3 regions of the Paenibacillus sp. FSL R5-0470 genome follow, and region 2 is predicted to be linked to each of the others. Evidence: riboswitches for the same ligand, from Rfam matches in the RefSeq annotation. Region 2 holds a riboswitch; each other region holds the start of a gene.
What was found. A riboswitch is a leader RNA that binds a small molecule or an ion and turns the genes downstream of it on or off. The one in region 2 is predicted to bind cyclic di-GMP.
Positions count from the first base shown of each region.

Region 1 (10,924 bases), 550 kb from region 2:
CTGGAACTCCGGCATCACGCAGCTGTCCCAAATAGCCAGCGATCTCGTCTAGATCAGAGATTAGACTCTTATACTGAGCCGTCCCAGGCGTAACATAAGCATTAAACTTCTCTTGACTGAGACTTCTGTTTACATTGGACCATTCCGGAGAAGTCCCCGGCAAACTCTGATGGAATGTCATGGCTACAATGCCACCCTCTTGATGCCACTCCATTGCACTGTCTATAACAGCTTGTCGCTGTTCTGCGATCGTCCCTTCGGGTTGATTATTAATTGCCCCCAATTCATAACCATGTAGAACGGCATTTTGTCCCGATGTATTCTTCAGCTTATGAACCAGTTCATCTGGACTTTCTAGATAATCATGCTGGCCAGACAGGATTCCTTTGCCACGTAGATTCACCAAATTACTCAGCAGTTGCTTGGCTTCTTCAGAAGCTGATGGATTGCTTGGTATAGCCAGAGGAAGAGCGGAAGAAACACTCATAGCCTTCGGAAGACTCTTAACCTCTCCCAAAGGCAGCAAGGAAAAAATAATAAACACCGGTAATATAGTAAACAACAATCTGTTTTGCTTATAATATTTACGCAAATAAATCCTCCTTTCGGTAGCTGTACTGCCTCCACAGGTGCTAAACAAACATACCTGTTATCGGACAATCGTCTTCTGACCTAATGAGGACTATAGCTTAGTAGCTCTGCAATAACGCAGAGCCACTAAGGATCGACCTTTAATTTTCATCAATCAGGAGACATCCGGAAGATAAAGTGCACTTGCTGGAACTGTCTCTTTAGCTTGACTAGCACTTTCCCACATCAAGCGGACTCTCGCATCGCCTTCATTTTCGTAATACTCCACCTTGATATCATATAGCTGGCCAGCCTTCAGCGTTATATTACCCTTACGCTCAGTACCACTTTGCTTAGTCCAACTATCAATCACGGATTGCCCATTCACCCACACACGGATGCCATCATCTGAGGTAGTGTAAAATGTATATTGCTCATCATATAATGGCTTAATTTTACCGCTCCAACGTATGGAGAAACGATCAATCCCAAGGGCGGCATCCGGCGATCCTTGCCGCCAATTGAAATCGATAATTGCATCAGTTCTAGTAAGAGCTGCTGTTCCCGATAGCTGTATGTTGTTGTAATATTCTCCTGCAAGCCCCTTCGCAAGAGGAATGGCTGCCTCACCCTCTTCTTCGGGAGGTGCCGGCGCTGGTGCAGCGCTAGGTGTCGGTGCCAGACCAGTATTTAATTTATCTCTGGTCAGGGTATAGTTGCTATTCATAAATGTTTTAATTGTATCTGCACTGTTATTCTCGTAAAGCATTTTTCCCCAGCTCATCATATACGTCCATTTACTTTGTGATTGCTGAAGCTTCTCCAGATTAGGCATTTCACCATTCTCCCCGATCGCAATCGGTTTGCCTGCGGCTAGACTCAACAAGCTGTCATAGTATTTTTGCTGGTAATCATTTTCGTATATATCTGCTGCCAGAATATCTACTTTATCAGCACCTGGATAAGTTAGCGCATAAGGATCTGACCAAACATTGGGAGCATTCGGACTCCATACCCATAACAAATTATTTAATTTATGAACGTTAACAAAACGGTCATACATAATATTCCAAAGTTTAGAAAAGTTATTTTTCTTCCCCCACCAGAACCAGTTCCCGTTCATTTCATGATAGGGTCTCCAAAGCACCGGAACATTGGCATCGCGCAAGCTTTTTAGGGAGACTGCCACCTTATCAAGTTCAGCGATCAGATTGTTATATTGCTTGGTACCCGGTGTAACGTAACTATCGAACTCATTCTGACTAAGTGTTTTTTTTACATTATCCCAGTCATAAGAGGTGCCCGGCAGGTTAGCATGAAAAGTCATAGCTACGATCCCGCCCGCTTTATTCCAGTTGATGGCGCTGTTCACCACATTTTGACGCTGCCAGGCCATCGTTCCTTCTGACTGACCGCTGATCGCGCCCAGTTCATAACCGTGAAGAGCGGCATATTGTCCGCTGGTTCCCTTCAGCATATTGTTAATTTCATCTGGACTTTCTAAATAGTCATGTTGACCAGCAATAATACCTTTTCCTGAGATCGAGTAAAAATAGTTAAGCAGCTTTACGGCTTCAAGTGAGGCTCCTGGGGTAACTGGCGTTCCAGAATTTGAAGCAGCTATGACAACAGACGGCGAAATTCCAACAGTAAGCGGAAGTGCAGTCAGAAACAAGACGAGTGACAGAAATGCGCCAAATAATCGATACGTACGGTAAGCTTTCAAAATAATCTCCCTTTCGGTAGCCAGGCTGCCACTCTTTCGAAGGCCCTATAGCTTTGCGTCCCTACCTTTCGATAGGTTTGCCTTTTCAATTTAAGAGAAATAATCTCTCTTACCGTAAGTATCGACGACAATTAATGATATATTTAGTGTTTTTATGACTTTTTTTGATAATTGAGTCAATTTACCTGTTTCAAGAAATTATGGATTGGTTAAATAGATAGGTTAGACCTATGAAATGAATTGTTGTAGTTCTATATCATTCCAGTCTAAAGTAATACGAATGTTATCTTCTTCTACTAATTCAGAACCCGTCTGTACCTCTATAAACTCGACATCCGTCAAAGCAAGGATCGCGTGCTTCGTTCCTTCCGGTATACGTACTACGTCCCCAGCCTTCACATTATGTTTTTTCTCATTCAGCACAATACTTGCTTCGCCGCTGACGATTGTCCAAATTTCACTACGCTTGCGATGTAATTGATAGCTGATATTATTCCCCTCGGATATAAAAATCCGTTTGGTCAGCACTTCATTGCCTTCATCATATTTCACATAATCAATAACTTTGTAATGGCCCCAGCGGCGTTCCTCGTACATCGGTCTTTGTTCAAAGGTCTTCAGCACTTCTTTAATCCGTGGGCTCTCAGCTTTATGGGTAACTAGAATCCCATCCGGGCTAGCCGCAATGATCAGATCCTTCGCACCAATTACCGTAATCGGAATATCCAGCTCATTAATCAAGCAAGTCCCCTCAGAATCCACCGTTACAAAACCTTTTCCTACATGCTTGCTGCTCATTTCCTCTGTCAGCGTATTCCACGTTCCAAGGTCCTTCCAGAATCCATCATACGGCTGCACCACAATATGTTCTTCTTTCTCCACCACTTCATAATCAAAGCTGATGGAAGACAATAGCTTATACTGCTTCTGCAATTCTTCATATCCTAAAGGCAACCCTTTACGCTGCAAAATATCTAACAAGTACCCTAAGCGGAAGGCAAACACTCCACAATTCCACAATGCATTTTGCTCGATGAGCTGTTCTGCTTGTATACGGTCTGGTTTCTCTTGAAAGTGACTCACCTTCATAAAACCATTTCCCCCCGCCTCTTCGGTGGTAGGAATAATATATCCGTATTTCTCTGAGGCATGTTCAGGAACAACACCCATTAGTGCCAGATTTGCTCCACTTTCCAGCATGGTCCCCTCAAGCATAGCTATGGTATCGAAAAAGGATGCTTCTACATAAGGGTCAACAGGCAATATTGCTACCGTTTCCGCTGGAGAAACACCTGCCACTGAATAAAGATAGGTAGCTGTTAAGGCGATAGCCGGAAAAGTATCCCGACGCTCCGGTTCAACGATAATCGGCACATGACTTCCCAGTTGGCTTTGTATCATTTCTACTTGGCCGCGGCCGGTGGCCAGATAAGATGATTCTGCCATCCCTGCTTCCTCCAGCTGTCTCCAGACACGTTGTACCATGGATTCTGGTTCACCTTGAGGGCTTTCAAGTACCTTTAGAAATTGCTTTGAACGTGAGTCGTTGGACAACGGCCATAACCGTTTACCTGAACCGCCTGATAGAAGTACCATTTTCATAGAATGAACCCTCCTTGAATTATGGAAATCGAGCATATTTGAATTGTAATCAAAACGTCAGCTTCCGCTTAGCCTTATTTCGAGCGGATGCACTAAAAAAATTTGTTAGGTAGAAACCACTCCAAGGGATTTTGGACTTCCGATCGCTGTTATCCTCAGATTTCCTGATTGAACCGCTTCTCGCGGTAGAAATCCGAGGATAAAGGCGAACACTCCGTTTCTACAGTTCCAAATTCCCTTTCCGTTCTTAACCTAACCAACTTCTTCTTAATACTTGATCCGTGCGTACCGGGCTGTACCAGCCGGAAGCAAGCACGTTTTTCTAAAGATTCGCTTCTGCTCCGGGGGAGGCAGCAGCTAACGCAAGTGCAACTACAAGCGCAAGACTATCTGCTACTGCGGTATATAATCAGAGTACCTAACTTTATAAATTGCTTAGAACCTTAAAATAAGGGAACGAAGTGGCGGAGGGGAATTTTGGAACTGTAAGAGCGATAGCGTCCGCCTTTGTCTGCGGATTTCTACCGCTATCAGCGGTTAAAATCAGGAAATCTGCAGACAACAGCGGCTGGAAGTCCAAACATTCTCTGGAGTCACGGCTCATCCCTAAATAGAAAAAACACAAGTTCAATCAATATAACTTAGATTAAACCGCTCCAGCCACACTAGCAGAATAACCGCTCAATCCACCCATCTGCGGGCGGCCGACAGAATGATAAACGAGGCCGGTACCCTCGATTTGCTCCTTGGAATACACATTGCGTCCATCGATCAGCACCCCATTACGCATGCTTTTCGCCAGCTGATGCAGATCAATGTCCTTGAGTAGGCTCCAATCGGTAAGCAGGCATACGGCATCGCTGCCCTCAGCCGCTTCCTCTGGAAGATTGCACCAGCGAAGCTGCGGATGATCATATTGCTGCCTGAAATTTGTAGCTGCGATTGGATCATATAGTTTGACTGTTGCCCCCTCAGCCACCAGTGCCTCAACAATCTCTCTGGCGGGAGCTTCGCGGACATCATCAGTATTAGGCTTGAAAGCAAGCCCCCATATCCCAATCGTCGAACCGCGCAGGCTGCCAAGTGATTCATGCAGCTTGGAGATGATCATAAACCGTTGTCCCTTGTTCACTTCGACTACAGATTTCAATAATTTGAATTCGTAATCGACGTTGCCCGCAATTTGAATGAGCGCATTAGTGTCTTTCGGGAAACAGGAGCCTCCATAACCGATACCAGCCTGCAGGAAGGATGACCCGATTCTTTGGTCCATACCCATTCCTTGTGCTACCTCGGTTACATCAGCTCCCACTTTTTCACAAATATTGGCGATCTCGTTAATAAAGGAGATCTTCGTGGCCAAAAATGCATTTGAAGCATATTTGATCATTTCAGCACTGCGTATATCTGTTACAAATACATTTTCAGTGAAACCCTTATGAAGCTCGCGCATGGTTGGTTCCAGCTCTGGATTATCAAGACCAATGACAATTCTGTCGGGATGGAGGGTATCGCGAATCGCTGACCCTTCACGTAAAAACTCGGGAGCAGACACGATATCAAAAGAATGATGGGTAAACTTAGAGAGCATTTTGGAGATTTTCTCATTTGTCCCTACGGGAACTGTAGATTTAGTCATTATAATTTTGTGCCCGTCCATCGCTTTAGCGATTTCAGCAGCTGCACCCTCAATGTAAGTTAAGTCAGCTTCACCATTAGGCAGCGATGGCGTACCTACAGCAAGAATGATAATATCTGAATGCCGCACCGAATCCTGAAGATCTGCAGAAAAAGATAACCGTTCCTCACGAAGATTCAGTTCAATCAGTTCCTCGATTCCCGGCTCATAGATGGGCGATTCCATCTGTTTCAGCTTCTTAATCTTTTCCTCGTCCTTATCCACACAGATGACATGATGTCCGCCCAGTGCAAAGCACACGCCAGATACAAGACCCACATACCCAGTACCGATTACTGTCAGCTTCATACAATCATCCTCCTTTTAGAAAATTGACGTAGGCCTGCTCAACATACTGCTTGAACTTAACCATAAACGCCTGCTCATCGAATTTACGTGCATGCTCCATGATTTGATCGATATCCCAAGCGTAGGACTCTACCTCATTAATAGCCTTAAGCAGATCCTCCACTTCTTGATGCTGAAAGAACACACCATTTACATAAGGAATAATAGTATCCAGTGCCCCACCTGCTTGATAAGCAATTACCGGTCTTCCTGCAGCGTTCGCTTCCAGCGGTGTAATTCCAAAGTCCTCTTCTCCTGGAAAAATGAACGCTCTACACTGTGCCATCATTCCAGTCACTTGCTCATCTTCTAGCCGGCCCAGAAACGATACATTATCCTTAGCCATGCCTTCGAGACGCTTGCGATCTGGTCCATCCCCTACGATATAAAGCTTAAGTCCGTTACGGTTAAAAGCCTCTACGGCTAGATCAATCCGCTTGTAGGAAACAAGCCGGGAGACAATTAAATAATAGTCACCAATGGTTGAAGAGCTTGTAAACCGGGCTGTATTAATCGGTGGAAATATGACATCTGCATCCCGGTGATAATAGTTCTGAATCCTCGTCTTCACTACTGATGAATTGGCTACGAACTGATTCACATTTTTGGAAGTTCGCTGGTCCCACGTTTTGAGCTGCTGCATGTATACCTTAAGCATTTTTTTGAACAACCCGGAATTCGACTGACGTTCCATGTAGGTGTCATAATCCCATGCGAAACGCATAGGCGTATGGCAGTAACAAAGATGAAACGTATGTTTAGGAACTTGAATACTTTTCATAAAAGCACTGCTGGAACTCAGGACGATATCGAAACCGCGAAAGTCCAAATCACGGATGGCCATTGGATAAAGTGGCAGCACCCCTTTGAAATTGGTCTTTACCCCCGGAATCTTTTGCAGCCAGGAGGCACGGATATCCGCATCTTTGAGATTGTCAGTAAGGCGGCTTCCGTTAAAAACCGTTGTGTAGATTGGAGCCTCGGGATACATGTGATGAAAGACTTCCACCACTCTTTCCGCGCCGCCCATTTGGATTAAGTAATCGTGCGCTATCGCAATTTTCATGTGAATCATCCTCAAAGTTTTATGGAGCATCATCTTCAGAATTACCGCGTCATAGCATCTGTCAGGTGCCCGCCAACAAACCTTTATAGTAGTCAACGATGTCCTTGACCGTATTCTCGATAACAAAATGCTCTTTCACTCGTTTCATCCCATTGTCCGCCATCCGCCGTCTTTCCTCTGGGTGATCCAGCATCCATTTAATGGAATCTGCCAGTATCGCCGCGTCACCAGGCTCTATCAGTAGCCCTGTCTCACCTTGAACTACAATTTCTACCGGCCCGCCTTCATTGGAGGCGATCACCGGCAATCCCGCTGCCATTCCTTCAACGATCACTTGGCCAAAAGGCTCAGGAGTTACCGAAGTGTGAATCAGTAAATCAGCAGTATTCATAAGACCTTGAATATCATCCACATGCCCTAGCATGCTTACATTAGTAAGCTCGTCGTTTTTTATCTTTTGCAGCAATTCCTGCTTATAAGCCTCTTCTCCAAACAGAGCGTCTCCAGCCAGCCAGAATTTCACACGAGGTTCATTCTTAAAGCTTTTTGCGGCTTCCAGCACAATATGCTGACCCTTCCAATGCGCCAATCGACCAACTAGCAGTACGTTAAAATCCTTCTGGTCCCGCATACCGATCCCATTACCAATCGCTTTAGCGAAAGCGGAGTATACGACCAACGTTTTTTTCGAACGCGGCAGCTCTAAAGCATTCAGCGTAGAATGTGAATTTGCGATGACTCCATTGGGGAGCAGACGCGACAGCAAACGAATGCCTTTGGCAACGATTGGCTTTAAATAAGGAGCTCCAATATGATCCCGGATGTGCCAGATCAATGGAACGCCCGCTATTTTTGCAGCGATGGCTCCGTATAAAGCAGATTTTAGGGAATTGGTGTGCACGCAATCTACCTTCTCCGCTTTTAATAGCGGCGCAAGCTTGCGGCCATAAGCCAACAGCTTGAAGGCTGCAGCAGGTGCTCCCAAGTTGACAGCATTTCTCCCCCGACTTCTGATGCTCTCATCCAGCGGAATAATACGGACATCCATCCCTTTTTCACGTAGCCGTTCAGCCAGCGCACCATCCTCAGCCAGAATTACCAGTGGATCGATCTGTTCTCCAATATGGGTAAGGATGTTAAACAGGGCAACTTCTCCACCACTCCATTTAGCAGTGTGATCTATATAGGCTACTCTAAGCATTACGTGGTCACCTCCTCTCCTAAGGCTTGCAGGAACACGGATTCTACTTGATCCGTAACATGCTCCCAGGTATATCTCTCCAGTACATGCTCTCTGCATTCATCCCGGCTCGGAAGCAGCTTTCGATTGCTAAGCATATGGATCATACCTTCAGCCATGTGGTCGCTACTTGAACTCTTAAATAGCAACTCCGGCCGGAAGCCTTGCAAAATTTCCTTATTGCCGCCAATCGGTGTAGCCATCACTGGCAATCCTGAAGATAAAGCTTCAACGGTAATTAAACCAAAGCCCTCCAATGCCTGTGAGGGAACCACGAACATATCCGCTGCCTGATAATAAGAGGCTAGCTCATGATCGGGAATGTAGCCTAGCAGTCTTACCTTATTGCTTAAGCCATAGTCGGCGATCTTTTCTTCCAGTTCTCCCCGCAACGGCCCTTTACCACCAATCAGCAGAATTGCATTCGGGAAACGCTCCGCAACTTGCTTCCAGGCTTCAAGCAGCTGTAGTAGTCCCATCCGATTGACCAACCGCCGGACAGTCAGCACGGTTGTTGCTCCCTCAGGTAAATTCAAGCTTCGTCGAATCGCCAATCGATTCGTAGCGGGAATAAAACGTTCCACATTAGCTGCGCCTGGAATCACTATAATTTTGTGTAGAGGTACTCCGTGCAGCTTATGGAGAATATCGCGGAACGTCTCACTAAGCACGATGAACTTATCCGCAAGCTTATAGGCTCTATGTTCAATGGATTTGGCGATGGTTGTTTTGACCCGGTGCTTAATGCCTTGACCTTCGATTTTCATTTCTTCATTCCATGGGCCATGAAAAGTCATCACTACAGGAATCCCACGTTTCTTTGCTTCCAAGGCTGGACCAATACCATAAGGAGCAAAGTGAGTGTATAAAATATCTATACGGCCACTGCCCTCTCCCATCAGATCGGCCGCCTTACGCTGGAAAGCATCCTTACGTTTCCAGATCCCATCTTTTGGATCTCCGGCATTGTGAATAATCAATTCCTCAGGGGTAGCAGGCGTTTCTTGACTGCAAATCAGCGCATGCACCCGATTACGTGAGGAGAGTTGCTCGCAAACGGATTTGAAATACGTGTTAAGCCCACCCGGCTGTAGCGACGGCCAGCTAAGGCCTGTCGTCATAATGTTCAATCCGTCACTGTACGGCATAGCTTCTCTCTCCTTTATTCTCCTTCTCGGTCTGACTCGTCTTCGCATTGTGCTGAGTCAGCTTTCCCGATCTAATTAATTCGTAATGCTTGAAGCCGACCATGAATTCATACATGACCCAAAATACGGATACACCGAAACCTGACATTCCCTTCTTGAACAACCCGTGTAAGAAATACTTTTGCAGGAACCGGGCTGGCGGTCTTAACAGCAGATGACTGACCCGAAATCGTTTGCCCTTGGCATACGCACTTTCAGCTTCCAAGTCAGTGTACTTATTGAAACGTGCCACATGATCGTTAATACTGCGGTAACCATAATGCCAGAGGGTTCCTGTCAAACGTATGGTTCGCTCTTCAGAGACCTCGGGCATCTCGTGCACCAAGCTATTTCGAATGCCATACGCTTTGCGGTTGTAAAGGCGCACTAAATATTCGCCACGATCCAGCCATCTGCCCATAAAATCACCGATCCGGTAGATAGAATAGGCAACCGATTGATCCTTAAGCCCCGGTTTCAGTTCAAGAATACTTGCGGCCAACTCGTCGCTGACCACTTCGTCAGTATCAATAAGGAAGACCCAATCATGAACCGCGCGGTCTACTCCGAACTCCCTCTGTTTCGCATATCCGGGCCATGGGTTGACGTATACACGACAATTCAAGCTTTCGGAAAGCTGAACTGTCCCGTCTTTGCTGCCTCCGTCAATCACAATCACCTCGTCGGCGAATAACCTGCAGGATTGTATGGCCTTAGATATTCGAACTTCGTCATCCTGAGCGATGATGACAGCCGATATTGGATAATTGCCTTGGCCGCCTACCACGCTTTTTACTGAATCCATGAAGGTTTCCTCCTTTGTCTTTCGCATTATCCATTCATATCCATCGGTTTCTTGCGAATGTAAGAATTCATCGTCGTCTTCATCCACTGGATGTCCTCCCGGGTAATGAGCAGCCGGGGTAGTTTAACTTTTAAGGTGTACTTTATATTGAGAACAATGAAGAAGAATCGCAGGATTGCTGATGACAACATCGCTATCCCTGCTCCGAGTAAGCCAAACTTAGGGATGAGCAGGAACAACATTGGGATAACCAAGAGTAAGCCAAAACCTTGAAGCATCGAAACAATTTTCGGCTTGCCTAGCGCCATAAAGGCCTGCGCCAGAATGATCGTCCCCCCGCTAATAGTCACTTCAAGGAGCAACAAGCGAAACACGGTTAATGCCGCATTGAAGTCTTTGCCGTACATCAACGGAATTACTAAAGGGGCTAAGAGCATCAGGACTACTCCGCCAAGCATGGTGAAAGTCGTACTTATGCGAAAGGCTTTGAATGTTAACTCAACTGCCTGTTCTTTTGACAGCTCAGAGGCCTTGGGAAACAGTACGATAGTAATCGAGCTTGAGAAAAAATTGACCATTCGCGATAGACTCACAGCCACTACATACAGCCCCAGATCAGCAGGTCTTAACAAACCGGCAATTACGATCTGATCGATATAATAAGAGAAATTGCCAAGCAAGTCATTGCCGTAGGAACCAAGC
Region 1 is NZ_CP150238.1:1,100,449-1,111,372, reverse strand. Features, by position in the region: gene MKY99_RS04830 (glycosyl hydrolase) at 1-592, opposite strand, end outside; gene MKY99_RS04825 (glycosyl hydrolase) at 746-2,296, opposite strand; cyclic di-GMP riboswitch class I at 2,309-2,388, opposite strand; gene MKY99_RS04820 (sugar phosphate nucleotidyltransferase) at 2,525-3,898, opposite strand; gene MKY99_RS04815 (UDP-glucose/GDP-mannose dehydrogenase family protein) at 4,545-5,885, opposite strand; gene MKY99_RS04810 (glycosyltransferase) at 5,890-6,990, opposite strand; gene MKY99_RS04805 (glycosyltransferase family 4 protein) at 7,052-8,191, opposite strand; gene MKY99_RS04800 (glycosyltransferase family 4 protein) at 8,191-9,378, opposite strand; gene MKY99_RS04795 (glycosyltransferase family 2 protein) at 9,365-10,222, opposite strand; gene MKY99_RS04790 (oligosaccharide flippase family protein) at 10,249-10,924, opposite strand, start outside.
Region 1: it holds a riboswitch for cyclic di-GMP, as region 2 does, so the genes downstream of both, MKY99_RS04825 (glycosyl hydrolase) here and MKY99_RS02470 (collagen-binding domain-containing protein) in region 2, are expected to answer to the same signal.

Region 2 (10,924 bases):
ACGAAATGTCGGATCCCGCAACAGGCCTACTATTTTCGTTTCTTTTTTACCCAAGCACCGATACAAATCCCGCATATCTTAGTTTTGTATCCAATTAAAAAGGAGGAATTGACAAATGGGCGAAGTACGTGGAGAACGTTGTTGCGGCGTTGGTGAACGTGAACGTGAACGTGAACCTGAACGTTTTGTTGGTGGAGCCTTTACATCCACAGGGGCAATCTTAGTGCTCTTTATCCTACTGGTCATCATTACAAAAGCTTGTATATTTTAAATTGTATTCAATTACAAAGGAGGAGTTAAAATGGGCGAATTCGCAGGAGGATATGGTGGCTTTACTTCTACCGCCGCAATTCTGGTTCTGTTTATCTTGTTGGTAATCATCTCTAAGACTTTGTTTATTTAAGTTTCAAACCTCCCAATATAGCTGCACCTTATTAAATCCGCCAGTACTCATGCTGGTGGATTTTTTTCATACATAATCAAAGACGCACCCTGTCAACCTTAAGTGGTAGTCGAGTATCCCAAATGGATTATGTTGAAATTATGCGGAAGTACCGTACCCTGCCAGTAATGGTGGGGTATTTCTTTGCGTTCAGGCAAATTTTTTTATCAGTGATATAGAGTTCATACACATAACGTTACATCCGTCTAACCTTTACTCAAGTAAAATGGCGGAATGACACAGTCTCTCTTGTGTGATATTTGGTGTACACCGAAGACGAGATTCGCCCCGAAGACTATACATCAATCATACGTGCAGGCAGGTTGCAGTGCTTACCTTTAGGTAAGTACGTGAACTAAAAGTGCATACTTACGCGATGGCATGGTGGGAGGTATACTCAAGTCCTAAATCTGATTCAAACATGGAGGATACACCATTGAAAACACTTATTGTCGTCACGCACCCAAACATCGAAACATCCGTCGTTAATAAACGCTGGATCGAAGAACTCCGTAAATATCCAGACAAATATACGGTGCACGAGCTGTACAAAGCCTATCCCGATGAAAAAATCAACGTGGAAAAGGAACAACAACTGATTGAAGCGCATGATAAGCTCGTCTTACAATTCCCTGTCTACTGGTTTAGTAGTCCACCTCTGCTTAAAAAGTGGTTGGACGAAGTATTTACTTACGGATGGGCATATGGTTCGAAGAGTGATAAATTAAGAAATCGAAAAATCGCATTAGCTGTAACTGCCGGAGGAAGTGCAAAAGACTTTAGTGAAGAAGGTAAACTCGGCTACGGGCTTGACCGTATTTTATCTCCCTTTGACACGACTTTTTTGTACTGCAACGCTGATTATCGTTCCTTCTATGCCATTTATGGCACGGAATCTGAGACGGTAGGAAGTACGGATTACTTAAAGAAATTGGATATCAGTTCGCAAGGCTATGTTGAATTTATCGAAAATATGTAATTAGATTTGAAGCAAAAAGCAGCATTTTCATTAATGGAAATGCTGCTTTTGTCATAAGTTGTCGTTAAATCGTAAAAGGTATGGTTATCTCTTGCGCGGCTGGAACGAAGTTTTTCTCTCCCCAAGTGCACATCATATCCAGCACCGGAATAAGCGATTGGCCCTTCTCGGTCAAGGAATACTCAACTTTAGGGGGAATCTGGGGGAATTCCTCGCGCCTGACGAGACAGTCGGCTTCCAGTTCTTTCAACATAACGCTTAATGTCTTAAAAGGTATTGTACCGATACCCCGTTGCAGTTCATTGAACCGCACGATCTTGTTTTCAGAGAGATAGTAGAGAATAGTCATTTTATATTTACCACTAATAATAGACAAGGTGTAGCCAAAGCTAGTGTCCTTCTGTTGAATGCCAGGCGGTATACAGATTTCATCACTCATGGGCTATTACCCTCCTTCAGAAAATATTCAACGAAAAGGCAAACGCCTGTTGTCGCTCTGTACTCAGGTCCCGACTTTATTATGTTTTACAACCTGCTATCAAGTCATCCTGTGAGAACGAATTCACTATATCATTTTGAAACAATTTGTTCAAAGCACTCGTGGCTAACTATCAATCGGTCGATTTTCTCTGTCGGCGAAGCGGGCCTCTTTGGTTGGAAATCAAAAGTACCAAGCGGATAGCCTAAGCGACGAATTGAAGTTTTTAATGTAATTTTCATGTGAGCATCATCTTATTTTCAGGTTCAAGGTATATATTGAAGACACCAAACACCCCCCAGTGTTTTGTGGTATAAATCTCTCAGGTCTTGCCAACTCCCATGGTAAGGCCTATTTTTTTGTTCGCTAATTAAATGGGGGAGGGGGGGGCAACTTCTTCGCTACTTCACTTAATCTGATATTGCTCTTCATAGCTCTTAAAAGATGAAATATCCAGACCGAGATATCTGCGCATATGAATGGCAGCTTGGGCAGCGACAATGTCGTTTAACAGCAGCATTCGTTCATGGTATCCACGACATATAAATTTGGCTTCTATCCCCGTGTTAAGTTTGTTCTGCTCATAAACCTTGATTCCCCGTTTTCTCATCTCTGAACGAACATCTCTTAGATCTGTTGTAGCAACTGCTGCGGCTGTTTCAAGAACCTCCAGATAGGGGGTGGGTGTTCGTAAATGTGCAGATAGAATGGCGGAGTCCCGTTCGAAAGCTGATAAAATCATCGGAAGCAATAAATAAGATTTCACCAGCATGTTGTCCCTGCTTTCAGCTCTATTCATGAATATCATCACCTCTAATGGGAACGTATATTCGTATTCTACCCCGATATTCCAAAAATAATCAATGGTATTTCTAAACAGCTAGTCCAATGTGATTGAATTCACAACTAAATTAGAAAGAATAAAATATATTAAAATTGTAATAATAAAAAATAATGCTTCAGACTTATATAAAGGGAGAATTAGGATGAATGAGGAAGGAAGTCTCCGCCGTGGAATGGTATTTGGTTTGATTCTAAGTATTCCATTATGGATAGCGATATTAGGCTATATAAAGTTACTTTAAAATTGAAGGAAAACCTTTGTGTGAAGCGCCTTTAGGCGCTTTTTTTGTGCTTGCTTACGCGTATGAATATCAAAAGGAATTGATTGACAATTGTGGGGATGGAGCGCTAAACTATTATTAGTTCAAAAGTATTAAAAGTCATAGACTATTATTTAATAGGATGCTTAAAATGCTAGTTCTAATCTGCAAGTCAATACATATATTATCATGATAATAGCAAACCGCCTGAAAGGGTGGGACGCAAAGTCCAGGAGTCTAAAGTGTCTTAAATGCGCTATGACCGTCCGACTGCCATGAGAAGGGAATTCCACTTCTTTTTTGGCGGTCTTTTTTGTTGTTAGGTCTTTTAGAGTTTCTGGTAATTATTCTGATTAAATATAAATCATAGATTTAGGAGGTGTGCTTTTTGAAAAGAAGAATGAAACCGCTGCTAGCACTAATATTAGCGGGGATTTTGATAGTAGGTAGTGGTCTTTCTGGAGGTCATTTGGTAAATGCGGCTGGGGAGGTGCTTCCCTATACTCCTACACCTGTGTTAGGTATTGCAGGGAATTTTAATACTTTTATTTTTGGGGATTTCAAACAATTTAATGATCAGGTTCATGGGCGCCTTGCGGCCAAAGGTAATATTACTTTGCAGAATTACGGCGTATCCAAGGATAATCCAGGCGGAGATGTTCTTATCGCTGGTAATGACATCAGTTTTACTAATGGGACTGTTCATGGAGCATCCGTTTATGGTGGTGTTTTTTCCAGCAACGGTGTAGATCTTAAAGAACCAGCGAGAAAAGGGACTCCTATTGATTTTGATGCTGAAGAGCAATTTCTTATTGGACGTTCTAATGAATTCTCTTCGCTTGCTACAATAGGAACTTTCAAAAAGGAATATGGGAAAATAACGATTGATGCTCCGGAACCATTTAACGTTCTTAATCTTAGTGCTGCCGATTTCGCTGGTGCTAATGGCTTACAGTTTAATATTGCAAATAGCGCCACAGTTATCATTAACGTTAGCGGAAGTTCAGTTAACATTCCAAGCTTTCAAATCTGGGGAGGTAGCCCTAACAAGGTATTATTTAATTTTTATGAAGCTAGCACTGTTGACATTGGAAGTTTAACAATAGAAGGAACTATCCTAGCTCCGCTTGCAAAAGTAACTTATAATTCCGGTGAACTGCATGGGACGCTGATTGCAAAGGGATTTGCTGGTGGGGTGCAGATGCATTGGTATCCATATGGAGGGGAAGAACCACCTCCGACACCAACGCCGACCGTGGCACCAACACCGACACCAACCGTAACACCAACACCGACGCCGACCGTGACGCCAACACCAACGCCGACCGTGACGCCAACGCCAACGCCGACCGTGACGCCAACACCAACGCCGACCGTGACGCCAACACCGACGCCGACCGTGACGCCAACACCGACGCCGACCGTGACACCAACACCGACGCCGACCGTGACGCCTACGCCGTGCGTGACACCGACACCGAAGCCAACACACACACCAAAGCCAACACCGACACCGAAGCCGACACACACACCAAAGCCAACACCGACACCGAAGCCAACGCACACACCAAAGCCAACACCGACACCGAAGCCAACGCACACACCAAAGCCAACACACACACCAAAACCAACACCAACGCCGATCGTGACGCCAACACCAACGCCGACCGTGACGCCAACACCAACGCCGACCGTGACGCCAACACCAACGCCGACCGTGACGCCAACACCAACGCCGATCGTGACACCAACACCAACGCCGACCGTGACGCCAACACCAACGCCGACCGTGACGCCAACACCAACGCCGACCGTGACACCAACACCAACGCCGACCGTGACGCCAACACCAACGCCGACCGTGACACCAACGCCGACACCGTCGCCGGAAGTAACGCCAACACCGACACCGTCGTCGGAAGTGACGCCAACACCGACACCGTCGTCGGAAGTGACGCCAACACCGACATCGTCGTCGGAAGTAACACCAACACCGATACCGTCGTCAGAAGTAACGCCAACACCGACGCCGTCGTCAGAAGTAACGCCAACACCGACGCCAACGCCGGAGCCTCCTGTGTTCCCGACACCAACACCATCATTTGTAATTGGTACTATCGTTGTTAATGATGATCCTGTGCCGCTGGGTCCTGTAGCTTCGTCGACTCCAGCACCAGTACCAACACCAACACCGTCGAGCAATACAGAGGTACTTGTTGATGAGGAGGAGATTCCATTAGGACCAGTATTGACAGTAACACCAACGCCGTCACCAGAGGATATTGCTGTAGTGGATGATACAATCCCGCTAGGTAATCCACCTGTGGATGAACTTCCAAAAACGGGAGAATCAAGTTCAGTCCCTTATTATGTAACTGGTCTAGGTTTTGCACTTATTGGATTGCTAATGAGAAATAGATTCTCGAGCAAGAAATAATAAACGGTGATTGTAGCTTGAATACAAGTTATGCCGTGAAGAATAGTAAAGCCGCTTTCGGGACATATTCCGAGGGCGGTTTTCTTTTGTTATGATTGTTATATTTTGGCGCATTCTAAGTAGATGTTATACTGATTTACAACGGATATGAGGAAAGGACGGGGAAGATGAATTGGTATGGTTCTTCATTAGCGCTGTCATCGTCATAGGAGCTCTGATCTATGCGGGCTTTTTCTTTTATGGAATTGCTATTAAACGAGCACCGAAGGAATTCCTGAGTAATAATCGTGATTTGAAGGTTGATCCCCCGGTTGCCGGGGCTTCTTGGGGTGAGGGGAAGGATTGGATCTCCAGTCAGAGCTTTGAGAATGTGGAGATTACATCTGAGGACGGGCTACAACTAAGAGGGTACTTGCTCCTTTCGGATCGTGCTGAAGGTCGTACGGCGATTCTAGCTCATGGTTATTCTGGAAAAGGGAAGGATATGGGGGCGTACGCCAAAATCTATTACGAGAGAATGGGCTTTAATATCCTGATTCCCGATGCCAGGGGACATGGGGAAAGCGCTGGGAATTATATTGGTTTTGGATGGCATGAGCGCAAGGATTATTTGCAGTGGATTGAATATATAATAGAAAAGACTGGGCCCAGTGCTCAAGTTGTGCTTCATGGGGTCTCTATGGGTGGTGCTACAGTGCTAATGACCTCAGGTGAAAATCTCCCGCCGCAGGTCAAAGCTATTGTCTCGGACTGTGCTTACAGCTCAGTTAAAGCACAATTAGCCTACCAACTACGGCGTATGTATCGCTTGCCAAGTTTCCCTTTTATTCAAAGTGCGAGTCTAATTACTCGTTTGAAAGCAGGGTATGGTTTTAGTGAAGCATCTGCCTTGAAACAGGTGCGGAAGGCGAAGGTGCCGATTCTATTTATTCATGGGGATGCAGATAACTTTGTACCGTATAGTATGATGAATGAATTGTATGAGGCATGTCAGAGTCCCAAAGAGAAGTTCGTAGTGCCGCAAGCAGGGCATGGGTTAGCTTATGACATGGATAAGACGGGGTATATAAACGTAGTAACAGCTTTTGTGAATCAGTATGTAAATTAGATGCCCTGAACGTAGACAGCGCCCGATATCCGCTAGGTAGCGGTTATCGGGCGCCTATATTTTTCCACACATGGCATGTGTCCTTATGTAAGGTTCGTACAGCCATGCTTTTTCGTTATATTCATCCCCCGCCGTTCGTGAGTAACGGGTGTCTTAATTCCTTGTTATTTCCAGCAGCCGTGTGGCGAGAATAATCCTTCCAATACGACAAAAGCCCTACCTCTCTTTTGCCCTTGCGGCTCCATTGACCGCGCCAGTGTGAATCGGAATGCTATATTTCGAATTTAGTCTCATAAAAAGGAAAGTTTCTGCAAGAAAACATGAAGCCTCTGTGTCCAAATTGCCGAAGTGTAAAATAGTCGGCCTGACATCTTCTTGATGGGGATATTCAATATATCGAAAAACAAATACGATATAAATATAACACACTATTGTTTAAAAGGCAAATATAATAATGAATTCCAAGATAAGGGTTGTTTGATATAGAAGGGGAACAAGCAGAGCAAGAGAGAGCGTTTGATTTGAATATATCGTATGCTGGATTATTTGTGGATTAATTCGGAAAAGCTAGAAAGCCAGAGTAAATGGGGCTGTGGGGGTTATTTTGCGTGCCTATTTTGTGAACTGGTCTCTAAAACTTACATTAAACCCCAACATTGATTGAAGGATTGAGGGTAGACCGTTATAATTAATAAGTCTGGATTTTAATTAAAAAATAAGGGAGATTTTTATGAAACGCGCAGATGTGTGGTTGATTTCCATCGTGTTGATTGCTGCGCTCGCTTTTCTCGCACCGAGATGGTTTTCGGACAATGATGATAAAGGTGGGGCCGGTAAAAATCTCGTAGCCAATGTAACGGTGGACGGCGAGTTATTTAAAACGGTAAAGCTTACAAAAGAAGAACAAACCATTGAGGTTCGTACCGAACGTGGCTATAACCTCTTGAAGGTGCATGATTACGGGATTGAAATGTACGATGCCGACTGCCCAGATCAAGTATGCCTAGGTTTTGGTTTTATTACCCTGCCCAAACAGACGATTGTCTGTCTACCGCATAGAGTATTAGTGGAAATCACAAGTGCGTCGGGGGAGGATGATATAGATGCCTATGTCCAGTAGTGAATCTGCAACAGCTTTAAAAAGAACGGTAATTATTGCGATTTTCGCCGCAGTGGCAGTAGTGCTTAGTCTAATAGAAGCGCAGATTCCGTTGTCAGGAATGGGACTGGTGCCGGGTGCTAAACTAGGATTAGCTAACATTATGATTTTGACTTGTATTTACTTTTTACGTGGACGGGACGCATTCCTGCTTGTCATCCTCAAAACGTTGCTTACTGCATTTTTGCTAGGTACTTTTTCAAGCTTACTATTCAGTTTATTTGGTTCGCTGTTTAGCTTTGTTGTAATGTTCGTGTTAATGCTGATTAGTGGCAAAGGCAAGAGTATAAGCTTGATCGGCATTAGTATAGCTGGTGGGATTGCACATAATATCGGTCAGCTGCTGGCAGCTTCTATGGTATTCTCATCCCTTAGTATTTTTTATTATCTTCCCATGCTGCTAATCACTGGAGTAGTAACAGGAATTGCCGTGGGCTATGCAGTCCGTTATTTGGTGGCTTCATTGTCAAAAATATCGTTGTTTGAAGAGTTTTTGGACTGATTAGTCACATCAGCGGAAGGATGACTAACATGAATGAATCATATGAAGGTCAAGAATTAGAGGGAGAAGGACAAGCTATCATCTCTCTGGATGGGGTATCGTTTGGTTATGATCCTGAGCATCCGATTCTTCAAAATATAACGTTATCTATTTCTCAGGGACAATGGGTTAGCTTGGTTGGTCCCAATGGCTGCGGGAAGTCTACGCTAGTTAAGCTACTAAATGCTTTGCTGCCTAAGAGTGCTGGCGAGATTGTGGTTAGTGGTATGCAACTGAGTGAGGAAACGATCGGAAGCATTCGGCAATGCATCGGTATGGTGTTCCAAAATCCAGATAATCAGTTTATTGGAGCCACTGTAGAGGAAGATATCTTATTCGGCCTGGAAGGGCTTTGTTTGTCGTACGCAGAGATGGCTGAGCGGCTACACTCTTATACGACGAGGCTGGGAATAAATCATCTGCTGTCCAAACACCCAGGTGAGCTGTCTGGAGGCCAAAAGCAGCGTGTCGCTATCGCCTCCATTCTTGCTATGGAACCAGGCATCGTCATTTTTGACGAGGCCTCTTCTATGTTGGATGAAGGAAGCAGAAATGATCTTCTTGGTATTTTGCAAGATATGCGAGCGGAAGGAAAGTATACGATCCTTATGATTACGCATGATGCAGATGAGATTTTGGCATCGGATCGGGTGCTTGCGCTGCATGGAGGTGGTTTAGCTGCTGATGTTACACCGGCGGAGCTGTTCCGGGACGAGGAGCTTCTGCAAAAATGCCATCTGTGTGAGCCGTATCCTTGGCGTCTTACACGTGAGCTGCAGAATCAGGGCATCCATGTGGATGTTCCCGCCAGTGAAAAGGAGCTTATAGACACGTTATGGCCATAGAATTACAGCAAGTAAGTTATTCCTATGCTGACCGAAGCCTATGGAAGCTGACGGCGCTCCGCGACATTAACCTCAGTGTTCCAACAGGCTCTATGGTTGGTATTGCTGGAGCGACAGGCTCTGGTAAATCGACACTGCTGCAGTTGTTTAACGGGATACTGAAACCAACGGAGGGGACGGTAAAAGTACTTGATGTAACCATCCAGGCGGGGGAGAAATCACCTAAGCTGATGCCGCTGCGCCGTAGAGTCGGATTGGTATTTCAATTTCCAGAGCAGCAAATGTTTGAAGATACGGTCGAAAAGGATCTTATCTTCGGTCCTCTTAACTTTGGCATGAGCCTCGAAGAGGCAAAGGCACGCGCAAGACAGGCCATGTTGGATATGGGGCTGGATCTGGCGCTGCTAGAGCGGAATCCTTTTAAATTGAGCGGTGGGCAAATGCGTAAGGCAGCTATCGCCTCCGTACTAGCTATGGACCCTGAAGTCATCGTTCTGGATGAACCGACGGCTACGCTTGATCCCATCAGCCGTGCAGAACTAATCCACTTGCTGGAGCGTTTATGCCGTGAGCAGGGGAGAACGATCATCGTCGTCACGCATCGGATGGATGAGTTATTGCCTTACGCGGACAACTGGCTTGTCCTTAAAGAGGGCAGTACGGCATTTCAAGGCAGCGTAAAGGCACTGGCTGATGACCCTTCGATTCTGGAACAGTGTGGCTTGACGGTTCCGCAGTCCCTTCGTTACTGGCGTGCAGTAGCTGATCGCTTTGGTCTTACGGATGAAGCTCCTCGCTTAACGGCAGAGAGCTTAGCAGAGCTAATCGCTTCGCTGCCATCTGGATCAGGCAACTCTAGCGAGCAGCACGAAGGAAAGAGGGATGACCATGAATGAGAAGCTAATCATCGGGCGCAGTATTGAGACCGGTTCATGGGTGCATCAGCTAGATGCTCGTGCCAAAATCACCGGAATGCTATTATACGTAGCTGTTATCCTGCTCTCCCGTTCGTGGATGGCTATGGCGCTGCTGGCTATTTTCTCAATAGCGGTTATGGCTTCCACTCGGATTCCGCTTAAATACTTCCTGAAAGCAGCTAAGCCTTTACGGTATTTAATGCTATTTATCTTTATCGTACAGCTGCTGTCTGTGAAGACGGGTGAGGCGGTGCTGACGCTTGGTTCGTGGTCCATTTATGAGGGAGGGCTAAGATTAGGCGCATTTTCGGTCATCCGCATGTTCTTTCTGATCACTTTCACGGCGTTACTTACATTCACCACAACGCCGGGTAAGCTGAATCAAGGGCTGGAGGGGATTTTGGCTCCATTCAAAAAGTTTGGCTTGAAGCCCGACCGTATCACACTGATGATCAGCATTTCCCTTCGTTTCATACCTACGATTCTAGATGAGTCGCAGATTATCATGAAAGCGCAGGCCTCACGGGGTGCTGATCTGAAGGAGCTACCTTTAAAGGAAAAGGGACGAATGTTAGTGTCCTTGCTGGTTCCGATTATCGCTAGTGCGTTTAGGCGTGCGCAGGATCTGGTATATTCCATGGAAGCTCGTGGCTTTCGTATGGATGCTCCGCGTAGCCAGTATCACCGCCTAAGGTGGGGCATATTCGATACTATTTTTATTACTATGTTTATTGTAATGGGGATTGCAGTAGCTTTGGTGTAAAGTACAACTTGTATGGAGAGTATCAACTTGGGAGGGAACTTGAATGGCACGTTATTTTAATGGTAGAGAGATTGAATTATTAGCACCCGCAGGAACGTTTGAGATTTTCAAGGAAGTGATCCAGGCACGATGTGATGCAGTTTATTTTGGTG
Region 2 is NZ_CP150238.1:554,977-565,900, forward strand. Features, by position in the region: gene MKY99_RS02445 (hypothetical protein) at 116-271, shown strand; gene MKY99_RS02450 (sporulation protein YjcZ) at 302-403, shown strand; gene MKY99_RS02455 (NAD(P)H-dependent oxidoreductase) at 879-1,421, shown strand; gene MKY99_RS02460 (helix-turn-helix domain-containing protein) at 1,486-1,860, opposite strand; gene MKY99_RS02465 (hypothetical protein) at 2,306-2,698, opposite strand; cyclic di-GMP riboswitch class I at 3,190-3,280, shown strand; gene MKY99_RS02470 (collagen-binding domain-containing protein) at 3,391-5,439, shown strand; gene MKY99_RS02475 (alpha/beta hydrolase) at 5,612-6,547, shown strand; gene MKY99_RS02480 (NusG domain II-containing protein) at 7,278-7,667, shown strand; gene MKY99_RS02485 (Gx transporter family protein) at 7,651-8,208, shown strand; gene MKY99_RS02490 (ATP-binding cassette domain-containing protein) at 8,238-9,092, shown strand; gene MKY99_RS02495 (ATP-binding cassette domain-containing protein) at 9,083-9,988, shown strand; gene MKY99_RS02500 (energy-coupling factor transporter transmembrane component T) at 9,981-10,772, shown strand; gene MKY99_RS02505 (U32 family peptidase) at 10,816-10,924, shown strand, end outside.

Region 3 (10,924 bases), 2.6 Mb from region 2:
ACGGGGAGAATCAGGTGGAACGGGACTCGGGCTTGCGATTGTTAAAAATATTGTTGAGTCGCATCACGGAACCATTTCAGCTTCCAGTAAGTTGGGCGAAAGTACAACCTTTACCCTGAGACTTCCTGTCGAAAAACAGTAATTCCAAACACAATGTGTGATAGCGCCTCTGACAGCAGAGGTGCTTTTTGTTGAAACAAACACATTAATCTTGTTCATCGTGGAACATATCTCATTGTTTATGCTTGGGAGGCCATCAAATGATTTTATCTTTAGACCAAGGGACTACCAGTTCACGAGCCATAGTGTTCGATGAGGACGCTAGAATCGTCTCACAAGGGCAATATGAGGTTAAACAATCTTTCCCACACCCTGGCTGGGTGGAGCATGACCCAGAGCAAATTTGGGCGTCACAGCTTGCAGCTGCAAGAGATGCGATTACTCAGGGCGGGATAACGCCTCAGGAAATATATTCCATTGGAATTACAAATCAGAGGGAAACGGCCCTGATCTGGGATAGAGCAACAGGCAAGCCGATTTATCCTGCGATTGTGTGGCAGGACAGACGTACTGCAGAGCTGTGTGAAGAGATCAAGAGTAAGGGGTTAGAGGGACTCATTGCTAGCAAGACGGGACTCGTTGTGGATGCTTATTTTTCTGCAACAAAATTCTCCTGGATTCTTGATCATGTAGAAGGCGCACGAGAGCGGGCGAATAATGGCGAGCTACTAGCTGGGACAGTAGACAGCTGGCTAATCTGGAAGCTTACTGGCGGGGCTGTACATGCTACTGATGTAACTAATGCATCGCGTACGATGCTATATAATCTACATGAGCGCTGCTGGGACGAAGAGCTAATGAAGGAGCTTCGTGTACCACGCTCCATCCTGCCAGAAGTGAGGATGTCCGGTAGTGAATTTGGAGCAGCAGACGCGCAGTGGTTCGGGACAGAAATACCTATTCACTCTGTATTGGGGGATCAACAAGCTGCTTTGTTTGGACATACTTGTCTTGAACCCGGCAGTGCCAAAAACACATATGGAACTGGATGCTTTATTCTGATGAATACAGGTACAGAAGCTGTAGTCTCCAGTCATGGGTTGTTGACTACTGTAGCTTGGGGAATGGGGGATGAACTCTATTATGCACTCGAGGGCAGTGTGTTTGTAGCTGGAGCGGCTGTACAATGGCTTCAGGAGGGGTTAGGACTCATAACGGAGCCGGCATGCTCGGAAGACAAAGCACGGGAAGTAGAGGACAGTGAAGGGGTTGTCGTCGTACCTGCTTTTACTGGACTAGGTGCCCCTTATTGGGATATGTATGCACGTGGAGCAGTTTTCGGTCTAACTAGAGGAACCACCTCGGGGCATTTGGTAAGAGCAACGTTAGAGTCATTAGCATTTCAGTCTAGAGATGTAATTGGGGCGATGGAAAAAGATGCAGGCATGCCATTGACCGGACTTCGTGTAGATGGTGGAGCGGTTCGTAATGATTTGCTGATGCAGTTCCAGTCTGATATCCTCGGTAGTGAAGTTACTCGAACTACATATGCGGAGACGACTGCGCTGGGAGCAGCACTTCTGGCTGGATTAACCTCAGGAGTCTGGACAAGAGAGCAGCTAGAAAGCTTTAACAAAGCTGAGAGGGTCTTTTCACCTGTAATGGGTATAGAAGAGAGTGAAAGACGTTACAACGCCTGGAAAGACGCTGTAGCGCGTACCATGGGCTGGGAAAAACATGAAAGATATCAGTGATCAGGGAGATGCATATGTCTATGTTTAATGGAACAGAATCTGATCTACCGAGTGGACTATCTAAGCCTGCACTTAGAGCACTTCATGGTGCTGGGTATACACAGATTCACCAAATCAGTATGCTCACTGAGTCAGAGCTTCTGCAGCTCCATGGGATGGGACCAAAAGGGATTGATGTACTACGGCGTGCGCTCACTGAAAAGGGGTTATCCTTTGCCAGCGAGTCCTAAAGAACAGATCAACCTAAAAAGCGGCAAGCTAAGGATACTCCTTGGCCTGCCGCTTTTTAGGTTGTAACGCTTAATATTCAATAACAAATGCTACGTTTTGCCATCCAGCGCCCACTGTCCAGAACAGAACTTTATCTCCGCGTTCGATCTTTCCTGTAGTAATAGCTTTGTGTAGAGCGATAAACGGGCTACTGGTTGAGGTGTATCCGAATTCATCACCTATGTAAACCGCAACCTCACGATCAATACCCACTTTTTCACAAACACCAACGATATTAGGCAGTGAAAGCTGTGAGAAACAGGCCGCTTTAATAGATTCAGGCGCTATGTTGTTATCAGATAGAAGCGTGCGAATCGATTCAGAAGCAGCATCTACGCAAATGGAATCATCAAATGGAATGAATTTCACATTGAATTCTCCAGCCGCGACGCCTTTTCTACCCAGATTAGCCAAGCCTTCAGCCGGGAACATGGAGTTGCCATAAACGCATGTGTCTGTTTGATAGACAGAATCAATGAAGCCTACCGCATTATCATCGCGCACAAGAAGGACTGCCGCAGCTGCATCACCGAAGTTAGCATAATAGACAGGATCATTCTTATCTGCATGAGGTGCTACATAATCGGATCCGATGACCAAAGCACGTTTAATTCTAGGATTGGCTTGCATTTGACGGCTCACCTGTTCTACGGAAGCAGTCATACCTGCACAGTTAGCGTTGCTATCTATACAAATTGTATGGGATGCGCCGTTAATTAAACGGTGAATCATTAAAGAGTTAGTAGGAAAGATATATTCAGGAGTTTGACTTGCATAGGCAATAAGATCGATATCAGCGCCAGTGAGACCATTTTTATCCAACACATTACTGGCAGCCTCAAAAGCCATCGTAAGAGAATTTTCTTCCTCATTCTTAATGCTATAGCGCGTATCACGACCTAAAGTGGTCAGTAGACCTCGGATATCAATACCCTTTTCGTCAAAATGCTTAATAAAAAAGTCGTTACCAACTTTATTATTAGGATGATAGATATCAATGTCTTGAATACGAATTCCGGTCATATGAATGAATCCTCCTGAAAAACTCTATAGTTTTTTTAGTTATAAGAAGAATTAAGCTGTAACGGTGGAAATGATCTCGATGTTATCTAGTCCTGCTTTACGACCCAGACGAGCAAGCTGCATTTTAAGAATTGGGTTATTCTCAAGGGTTAGATTTACTTTTACAAATCCATCATTCTTAAACATTACGAAGCAACCTTCCAAAAGAGGTACAACATCAGGTGCAGTTACGTTTAGCTTTCTGCAGTCGATTTGTAATTCATAGTCTGCTGGAGTGATAGGATTAATAGTTTGTTGATAAGCTTGGATAGATTTCAGACCATCTTCTTCAGAAAATGTTCCTTCCAGCTCAATATTGATCACTTTTTTAGTAGTGTCTGTCTTTAAAATAAACTGTCCCACGTTAACATCTCTCCCGATATTTTAATTTACTGAAAATAGTTACTTTATTTCTTCAATCGTTTCGAGAAGAATATTAAAAGCGGTGATGATTCTAGGTGCCCCTATAGCGGGTACTAAGTGTAATAGAATACCCTTGAGTTGTTCTACAGTAACACCCACACGAAGAGCCATGACATAATGAACACCCAATTGATCAAACTGACCCATCGAAATCAGGGCAGAGATAACTGCGATTTCCTTCCAGTCAGCTTCGATTGTGTTGCGTTGAAAAATATCGCCGTAGGCATTCCCCATAATAAATTCAGCCAAATCGGGGAAATGTTCTTTAATCGGAGCCAGTGCTTTAGCTCCGTAGTCTCCTGAGAGATTCGTGAAGTGGTTCAGACCACTGTTTACATTGTCTTTCATAAGTGACCTCCTAATTTAGGTTCAAAGTACGGTGAGCAGTCGGAGGGACCTCATCACGGTCTGTTAGCAATTCAATGACGGCAACACGGTTGATGGCAACAGCGTCCTTGATGGCTGTTTCGAACTCCTCCGCGGTCTCACATTTGTAACCCTTAGCGCCTAGTGATTCTGCGAATTTCACTGCATCCATAGGGACTTCGTAGATAGTTCCGTCAATACGTCCTGTAGTTTTTTCCATACCTTTTAGAGCCATATCTAGCTGTTTATTATTCACAACAATGAATATGACAGGAATATCCTTGCAGACAGCAGCGTTAATCTCTGCGCCTAGCATCATAAAGCAGCCGTCTCCTGTAATGCAGAAGATCGTTTCTTCTGGAGCAGCAACCTTTGCACCAATCGCCATCCCGATGGAATTACCCATGCAAGCAAAGTAAGCATCGAAAACAAAACTGCCCGGTTTCTTAACCTTGTACCATTTCGCAGCATGGAAACCGTGACTTCCATCATCAACAAAGACTGTGCTGTTATAAGGAATCAAATCACTCATCGTACTCAAGACCGATGCAAGTGAAAGGTTTGGTAAAATCGGAGGCTCTTCGGTATAATCAGAATTTGTCGGTGCTTCGCGTTTTGTGATGTTGTTCGTGTCAATATTATTGAGATAGTAAACTAGATTGTCGCGTAGATCTCCAGTCACTGGAATCGTTTTAGAGAACAATATTTTTCCGACAAAAGTCGGATCGCTATCAAACTGAATTAATGTTGCAGGATGATTTTCCCTTTTAAGATTACAAATAGTCATATCACTTAAACGTGACCCGAGAACGATAAATAGATCACTTTGATTCAGCAAGTCATCCCCATGGGTACAACCGCCTACTCCAATTGGACCGTGATAGAGTGGATGATCCCAAGCTATAGCCCCTTTACCACCTGGAGATGTAACTACAGGAATATTAAATGTTTCCGCTAATTGAATTAGCTCACTATGTGCTCCTGAGCGGTTAACGCCTTTACCCGCGATAATTATTGGATTCTTAGAGTTATTTATAGCATCAAGTACACGGTCGATATTAGCATGGCTAACCAGTGATTCGCGTTCAGGGATTACAATATTACATTCCTCTAGCAATTCCGTTTGTACATCAAAGGGAATACAAAGGTGAACTGGACCACGATTACCGCTCAAAGCAATGGATATGGCATGATTAAAGATTGTGTTAAAGTGATCTCCACGTTCAATAAGCTTGCTATATAAGGTGGCAGGTCTAAACATATCAGCTAAATCAGCTAGAAAAGAAGTAGAGTCCTGACATTGGGGAATTCCAAGCTCTTTAATAGATTGATGGCCAGTAATAAATAGGACAGGTAGGTTGTTAGCCTTAGCATGTGCTGCTGCAGTTAATAGGTTTGTTCCACCAGGACCTGAAGTACCAAAAGCTACACCTAGTTTTCCAGTTTTAAGCGCATACCCGGCTGCTTCGAAGCCGGAACTGGACTCATGTCTCCCAGGAATAAATTCAATACCGTAATCTACCATTTTAAGAACAATAGGACAAATGGATTTCCCAATAATACCAAAGGAATGGGTAACACCTAGGTTCCGTAGTGCTTCCGACATGTAATCTGCGACTGTCTTCAAAAAATACACCTCACAAGTTGATTGTTATTTTAAAATCAAACATTAGAAAACCTGTGCTCTGAATTAGGGCACAGGTTGGTGGCATAAATCGCCATAGAGACTGAACAATTGTTCAGTCGTCTTGGTTTTCTGCAACCTGGCAGTCATGGCCTCTGATTAAAAATGAGGCTGTAGATCCATGGTTTTGCGTCATCCTCTTTCGAAGATTTTGCCAATATTAATTTTAAAATTTATAAGAAGAATTTTCCTTTACAATATATTCCTAGAGTACCTTTGTCAATATATTTTCGCAAATTAACTCGAATTTTGACGAAAGTCTTGTCCAACCTATGAAATAATAGATATAAAAAAACTCCCCCTAAGTCAAAACTTAAGAGGAGTTTTTGGACTTGTTTATATGATTTGCAAGTGACTTAAAACTTGAAAATATGGATAGTCTTCTGTAGATTAAACACAGCCTGTGTCATTTTCTCAGTTTCTTCAGCGACGGACTGCAGGGCATTAATTTGTTCATTCATAGCGGCGGATACTTCCTCGGTGCCGGCAGCGGTTTGCTGTGTGATTGCAGAGATGTTCTCTATTGCACTTGAGATTTTCAAGGCACTTTCCAACATCAGATCACTTTCAGCAGAGAAGGAAGAGATTTGCTCGGTAATATACTGCACACTTTGCACAATTTGAGCAAAGATATGAGCAGATTGAGTGATCATCTCATTCTGTACCTGTACGACTTCTTCGTTGATAGCGATATTGTCAATCGCTTGTTTGATATCAGTTTCGATGCTCCGAACTAAGCCAAAGACTTCCTTCGTTGAAGCCGTTGATTCTTCGGCAAGTTTACGAACCTCCTGTGCGACTACAGCAAATCCTCGACCATGCTCCCCGGCGCGTGCTGCTTCGATGGAGGCATTCAGCGATAAGAGGTTGGTCTGCTCAGCGATCTCTGTGATGGTTTTTGTAATCATCGTAATTCCGCGAGCATTATGAGACAGGGCTTCGATAGTATCAGCTACTTTTTGAGTAGCCTGGATGTTTTTGCGCATGCCTTCAGCTTGAGTATCAACGGACTGCCGTCCTTGTTCAACTAGTTCTAATGTATGTATTGAACGTCTGTTCATTTCTTTCGTTGAGTTCGTATAATTGGATACTTTATTCTCAATATCTTTAATGGATTCTGTCATTTCAGCGATATCCGTAGATATTTCATTTGCACCAAGAGCTAGCTCGTTAGACGAAGAGGCTACCTGTGCCATGACAATTTTCAAATTCTGATTCTTATCTTCGATTCCACGGCTTGCATCCATAACTTGACGAGTGATTTGTGATGCTTCTGTCAAAATCTTCTTGAGCTTGTCAATCATAGTATTAAAGGAACGACTTACGTCCCCCATAGACCCGTTCTCATCGGCTCTACTAGTAAAATCCCCTTTTGAAATACTATGAGATACATTCGCGATGTCATCAAAAGAAGATGTAAGCGTTCTCTCGATAAAGCGGGCCACGGGGAAAGTTAGAGCAGCAAGAACTACGATTAGAACAATACCCAAAATAATGTTGCCTAAGATCATAAAAGTAACTAAAACAGGAATGGCAAATAGTGCGGCAACGAGGTAACATCCGGCAACAATTCTTTGTTTTAACGGAAGTTTATGCATCCAGTTCATTGGTATAATGTCCTCCTTATTAATATTATGTATTGGTGTTATTATATGGGATTTAAAGGTGATTGGTCTATAGTAAGAACTGACATAAATCTTCTTTTCGGAGTAGTTCTTTAGATTTCGTGTCAAAAATCCTCATAAATAGCGGAAATTTTTGCGATAGCAGACTTTACCATCTCTAAAAGTTCTTGCGGTGAAAGTACAATAACCGAGGGACTAAAAGAAAGGATTATCCGGCAGGCCGACTCGATCGTATTAAATTCGGCATCTACGTTCACCCACTTTGCATTGCTTGTTGGCTCTATCAATTGGACAGAGACAAATCTTTCTCGCTGTAATTCTTTTAAGACAGATGTTCTAACCCTTAGCTTTACTTGATACTTTGGCAGTGCTGCTTTAAAGGCCGTGGTGGACTCTTCCCAGTACTGTTTTAAATCAAAGTCATCAGGTCTTTTAAACCACTCATGAGTCTCCTCAACGTTAACTAATCTGGACACACGAAAGGTCCGTAGTTCTTCTTTGCTTTTGGCTACGAGATACCATACTCCGCGTTTTGCAACTAACCCAAGAGGTTCAATGAAACGGACCGTTGTCTCGTTGCTCCGGAGATAAGTGATTTTTACTTTACGGTCCTCCCAGAGTGCTCTCTGCAGTACAGAAAGGAACGGATAAGTCTCATCCGAAGGATGCCAACTGGCGCCATCAATATGAACACGCTCGCTTAGGTAATTTGCTGGGTTACTAAGTCGATGTGAGGATGCAGCCTCTAGTTTGAGAAGAGCGGAAGAGTAGTCGTCTTGTATCCCCAGATCCTTCATTATAGATGCGTCAGCGGACAGAAGCAGTGAACCAATCTCTTGTGGCTTCATTCCCGTTAGGGAGGTTCGGTACCCTTCAGTTAGCATCCAGCCTCCTTCACGACCACGTTCAGCTAAAATGGGTATTCCTGCAGTACTTAATGCTTCCATATCACGAAACACAGTTCGTTCTGATACCTCGAGTGTTTGGGCCAATTCTCTAGAAGTCATTTTTCCACGATTTTGCAACAGAAGTAATATTGATAACAAACGGTCGGCTCTCATTAGGCTATTGTACCTCCTCGAATTATTGATTAGACGATCACCATTAATCATTTCTGAATTATGATTATATTATATATGTCAGTTGATGTCATATATACGGGCTATACTTATAAAACGTAAGGAATGTTCACAGAATATTGAAATCCGAATTCATGTGGAAAGGGTTGAGGGCTATGATATTGAAAGGGAAAGTCGCATTGGTTACCGGGAGCAGCAGAGGTGCTGGGAGAGGGATCGCTTTAGAATTAGCAAGAAGAGGTGCTTTTGTCTATATTACAGGGAGGACCACAGATGTATCCGTCACAGAGCATATTAAGGGGAGCATAGATAGCGTACTTAGAGAAATAAAAGAAAGTGGAGGTTCTGGTGCGGTAATACGATGTGACCATACGAAGGATCAAGAAACAGAAGCAGTGATCCGTCAGATCGCTGAAGAGCAGGGGCGGCTCGATATCTTAGTTAACAACGTGTGGGGAGGCAATGATTTAGCTATCGAGCAGAAGCCTTTTTGGGAGCTACCTACAGCTCATTGGGACAATATGTTTAATGCCGGTGTGAGAGCACAGATGATCACAAATTATTACGCAATTCCCTTCATGCGCAAGGCAAAAACTGGTGGTCTAATTATCCATACAACCTTCTGGGATCATTATAAATATTTAGGCAACTTTTATTATGATCTTTCTAAAAATGCACTTTTACGTATGGCTTTCGGATTGTCGAAGGAATTAAAGGATGACGGCATTGCGGTTATTCCACTTTCACCTGGATGGATGAGAACAGAAGCGGTTCTAGAAGCCATGAATACAGATGAGGAACATTGGCAAGAAGTTGAGGAACTGAAAATGAGTGAATCGACGACATATATTGGTCGAGCAGTGACTGCACTAGCCGCTGATCCAGAGGTTATGTGTATGTCCGGTGAGCCGCAGCTGGTTGGAAAGCTTGCTGAAAAGTATGGTTTTACTGATATTGATGGAAGGATAATCCCTTCGTTCATAATATAGGAAGAAAGAGAATCGTAAAATATAAGAAAGGCCACTCCAGTACATTCTGGAATGGCCTTTCTATATTATAGATTAAAGAAGGATGATTTCTTCAGCGGTGTTAATTTCTGGTAAACCAGCGAGTTTCACAAGAACTTGCTTAGGAACGGCTTTGTCAACGGTCAGCAGCATGATTGCAGCGCCCCCAACAATTTTACGTCCCACTTGCATGGAAGCGATGTTTACATCGTTCTCACCAAGCAATGTACCCACGAGTCCGATAATCCCTACTTTGTCGTTATGGGATACAAAGATTTGATGACCTTCAGGAGCAATATCAACTGGGAACTTATTCACTTGAACAATCCGTTCTCCATAACCTTGCAGCAGGGTGCCGGCAACAAGATACTCTTGGTCACGATCAGCTTTTAGAGTAACAGTAATAAGGTTGGTAAAGCCTTTAGTTTTAGAAGCTTTAGTTATTACTACGTTCACGTCGCGTGTTTTCGCTAAATGCATGGAGTTTACGATATTAACGTCCTCTGCAAAGTGGCGGGAGAGCACACCTTTTACAATGTAGCGGGTTAGTGGTTGGGTATCTACATCCGAAAGATCACCAGCGTATTCAACATGGATCTCACGGATAGCAGCAGCTGCAATTTGGGTAACAAAGCTGCCCAGTTTTTCCCCAAGCGTGAAGTAAGGTTGAAGCTTATTCATTACACTTGGAGCCACTGGAGGAATGTTGACCGCGTTAATGAACGGTTCATTACGCAGAATATGCAACACTTGCTCCGAAACATCGATCGCCACATTTTCTTGAGCTTCAATCGTAGAAGCGCCAAGGTGAGGAGTCACGATGATTTTTGGATGAGACAGGAAAGGATGATCTGCTTGCGGCGGCTCTTTCTCAAATACGTCGAACGCAGCGCCAGCAACAATACCGCTATCTATAGCTTCTACTAATGCCATTTCATCAATTACACCACCACGTGCACAGTTGATGATGCGCATTCCCTTTTTCATCACTTCGAATTGTGGGCGAGAAATCATATGGCGTGTTTCCGGAGTAAGTGGAGTGTGCACAGTAATGAAGTCTGCTCCGCGAACAACATCGTCTACGGAAGCCAGTTTAACTTCCATCTTTTCAGCACGTTCAGCTGTTAGGAAAGGATCGAAAGCAAGAATTTCCATACCGAAAGCTTTAGCACGTTTAGCCACTTCGCTACCGATTCTGCCCATTCCGAGTACACCTAAAGTTTTGCCACGAAGCTCTACACCTACGAATGTTTTTCTATCCCAGGTTCCACCGATTGTTTTTGCATAAGCTTGTGGAATATGACGGGCCAGAGCCATCATCATTGCGAAAGCATGCTCACAAGTCGTAATTGTATTTCCATCAGGAGCATTGATTACAACAATACCACGCTTTGTTGCAGCATCCAGTTTGATATTATCTACACCAACACCTGCACGACCAATTACTTTTAGATTTTTTCCTGCTTCGATGATTTTGTCTGTTACAGTAGTTTGACTGCGGACAAGGAGACCATCGTATTCACCGATAATTGCAATGAGTTCGTCTTCGCTGAGTCCTGTTTTTTTGTCAACAACTACATCTTCTGCGTCCATCAATTGCTGAATGCCCAAATCACTGATTGGATCCGATACTAATACTTTAAACATGGTTTCT
Region 3 is NZ_CP150238.1:4,777,835-4,788,758, reverse strand. Features, by position in the region: gene MKY99_RS21240 (ATP-binding protein) at 1-142, shown strand, start outside; gene glpK (glycerol kinase GlpK) at 261-1,754, shown strand; gene MKY99_RS21230 (DNA-binding protein) at 1,769-1,984, shown strand; gene MKY99_RS21225 (3-oxoacyl-[acyl-carrier-protein] synthase III C-terminal domain-containing protein) at 2,055-3,047, opposite strand; gene MKY99_RS21220 (hypothetical protein) at 3,099-3,449, opposite strand; gene MKY99_RS21215 (carboxymuconolactone decarboxylase family protein) at 3,489-3,857, opposite strand; gene MKY99_RS21210 (thiamine pyrophosphate-binding protein) at 3,868-5,511, opposite strand; cyclic di-GMP riboswitch class I at 5,630-5,725, opposite strand; gene MKY99_RS21205 (HAMP domain-containing methyl-accepting chemotaxis protein) at 5,916-7,166, opposite strand; gene MKY99_RS21200 (YafY family protein) at 7,289-8,245, opposite strand; gene MKY99_RS21195 (SDR family NAD(P)-dependent oxidoreductase) at 8,398-9,252, shown strand; gene serA (phosphoglycerate dehydrogenase) at 9,325-10,917, opposite strand.
Region 3: it holds a riboswitch for cyclic di-GMP, as region 2 does, so the genes downstream of both, MKY99_RS21210 (thiamine pyrophosphate-binding protein) here and MKY99_RS02470 (collagen-binding domain-containing protein) in region 2, are expected to answer to the same signal.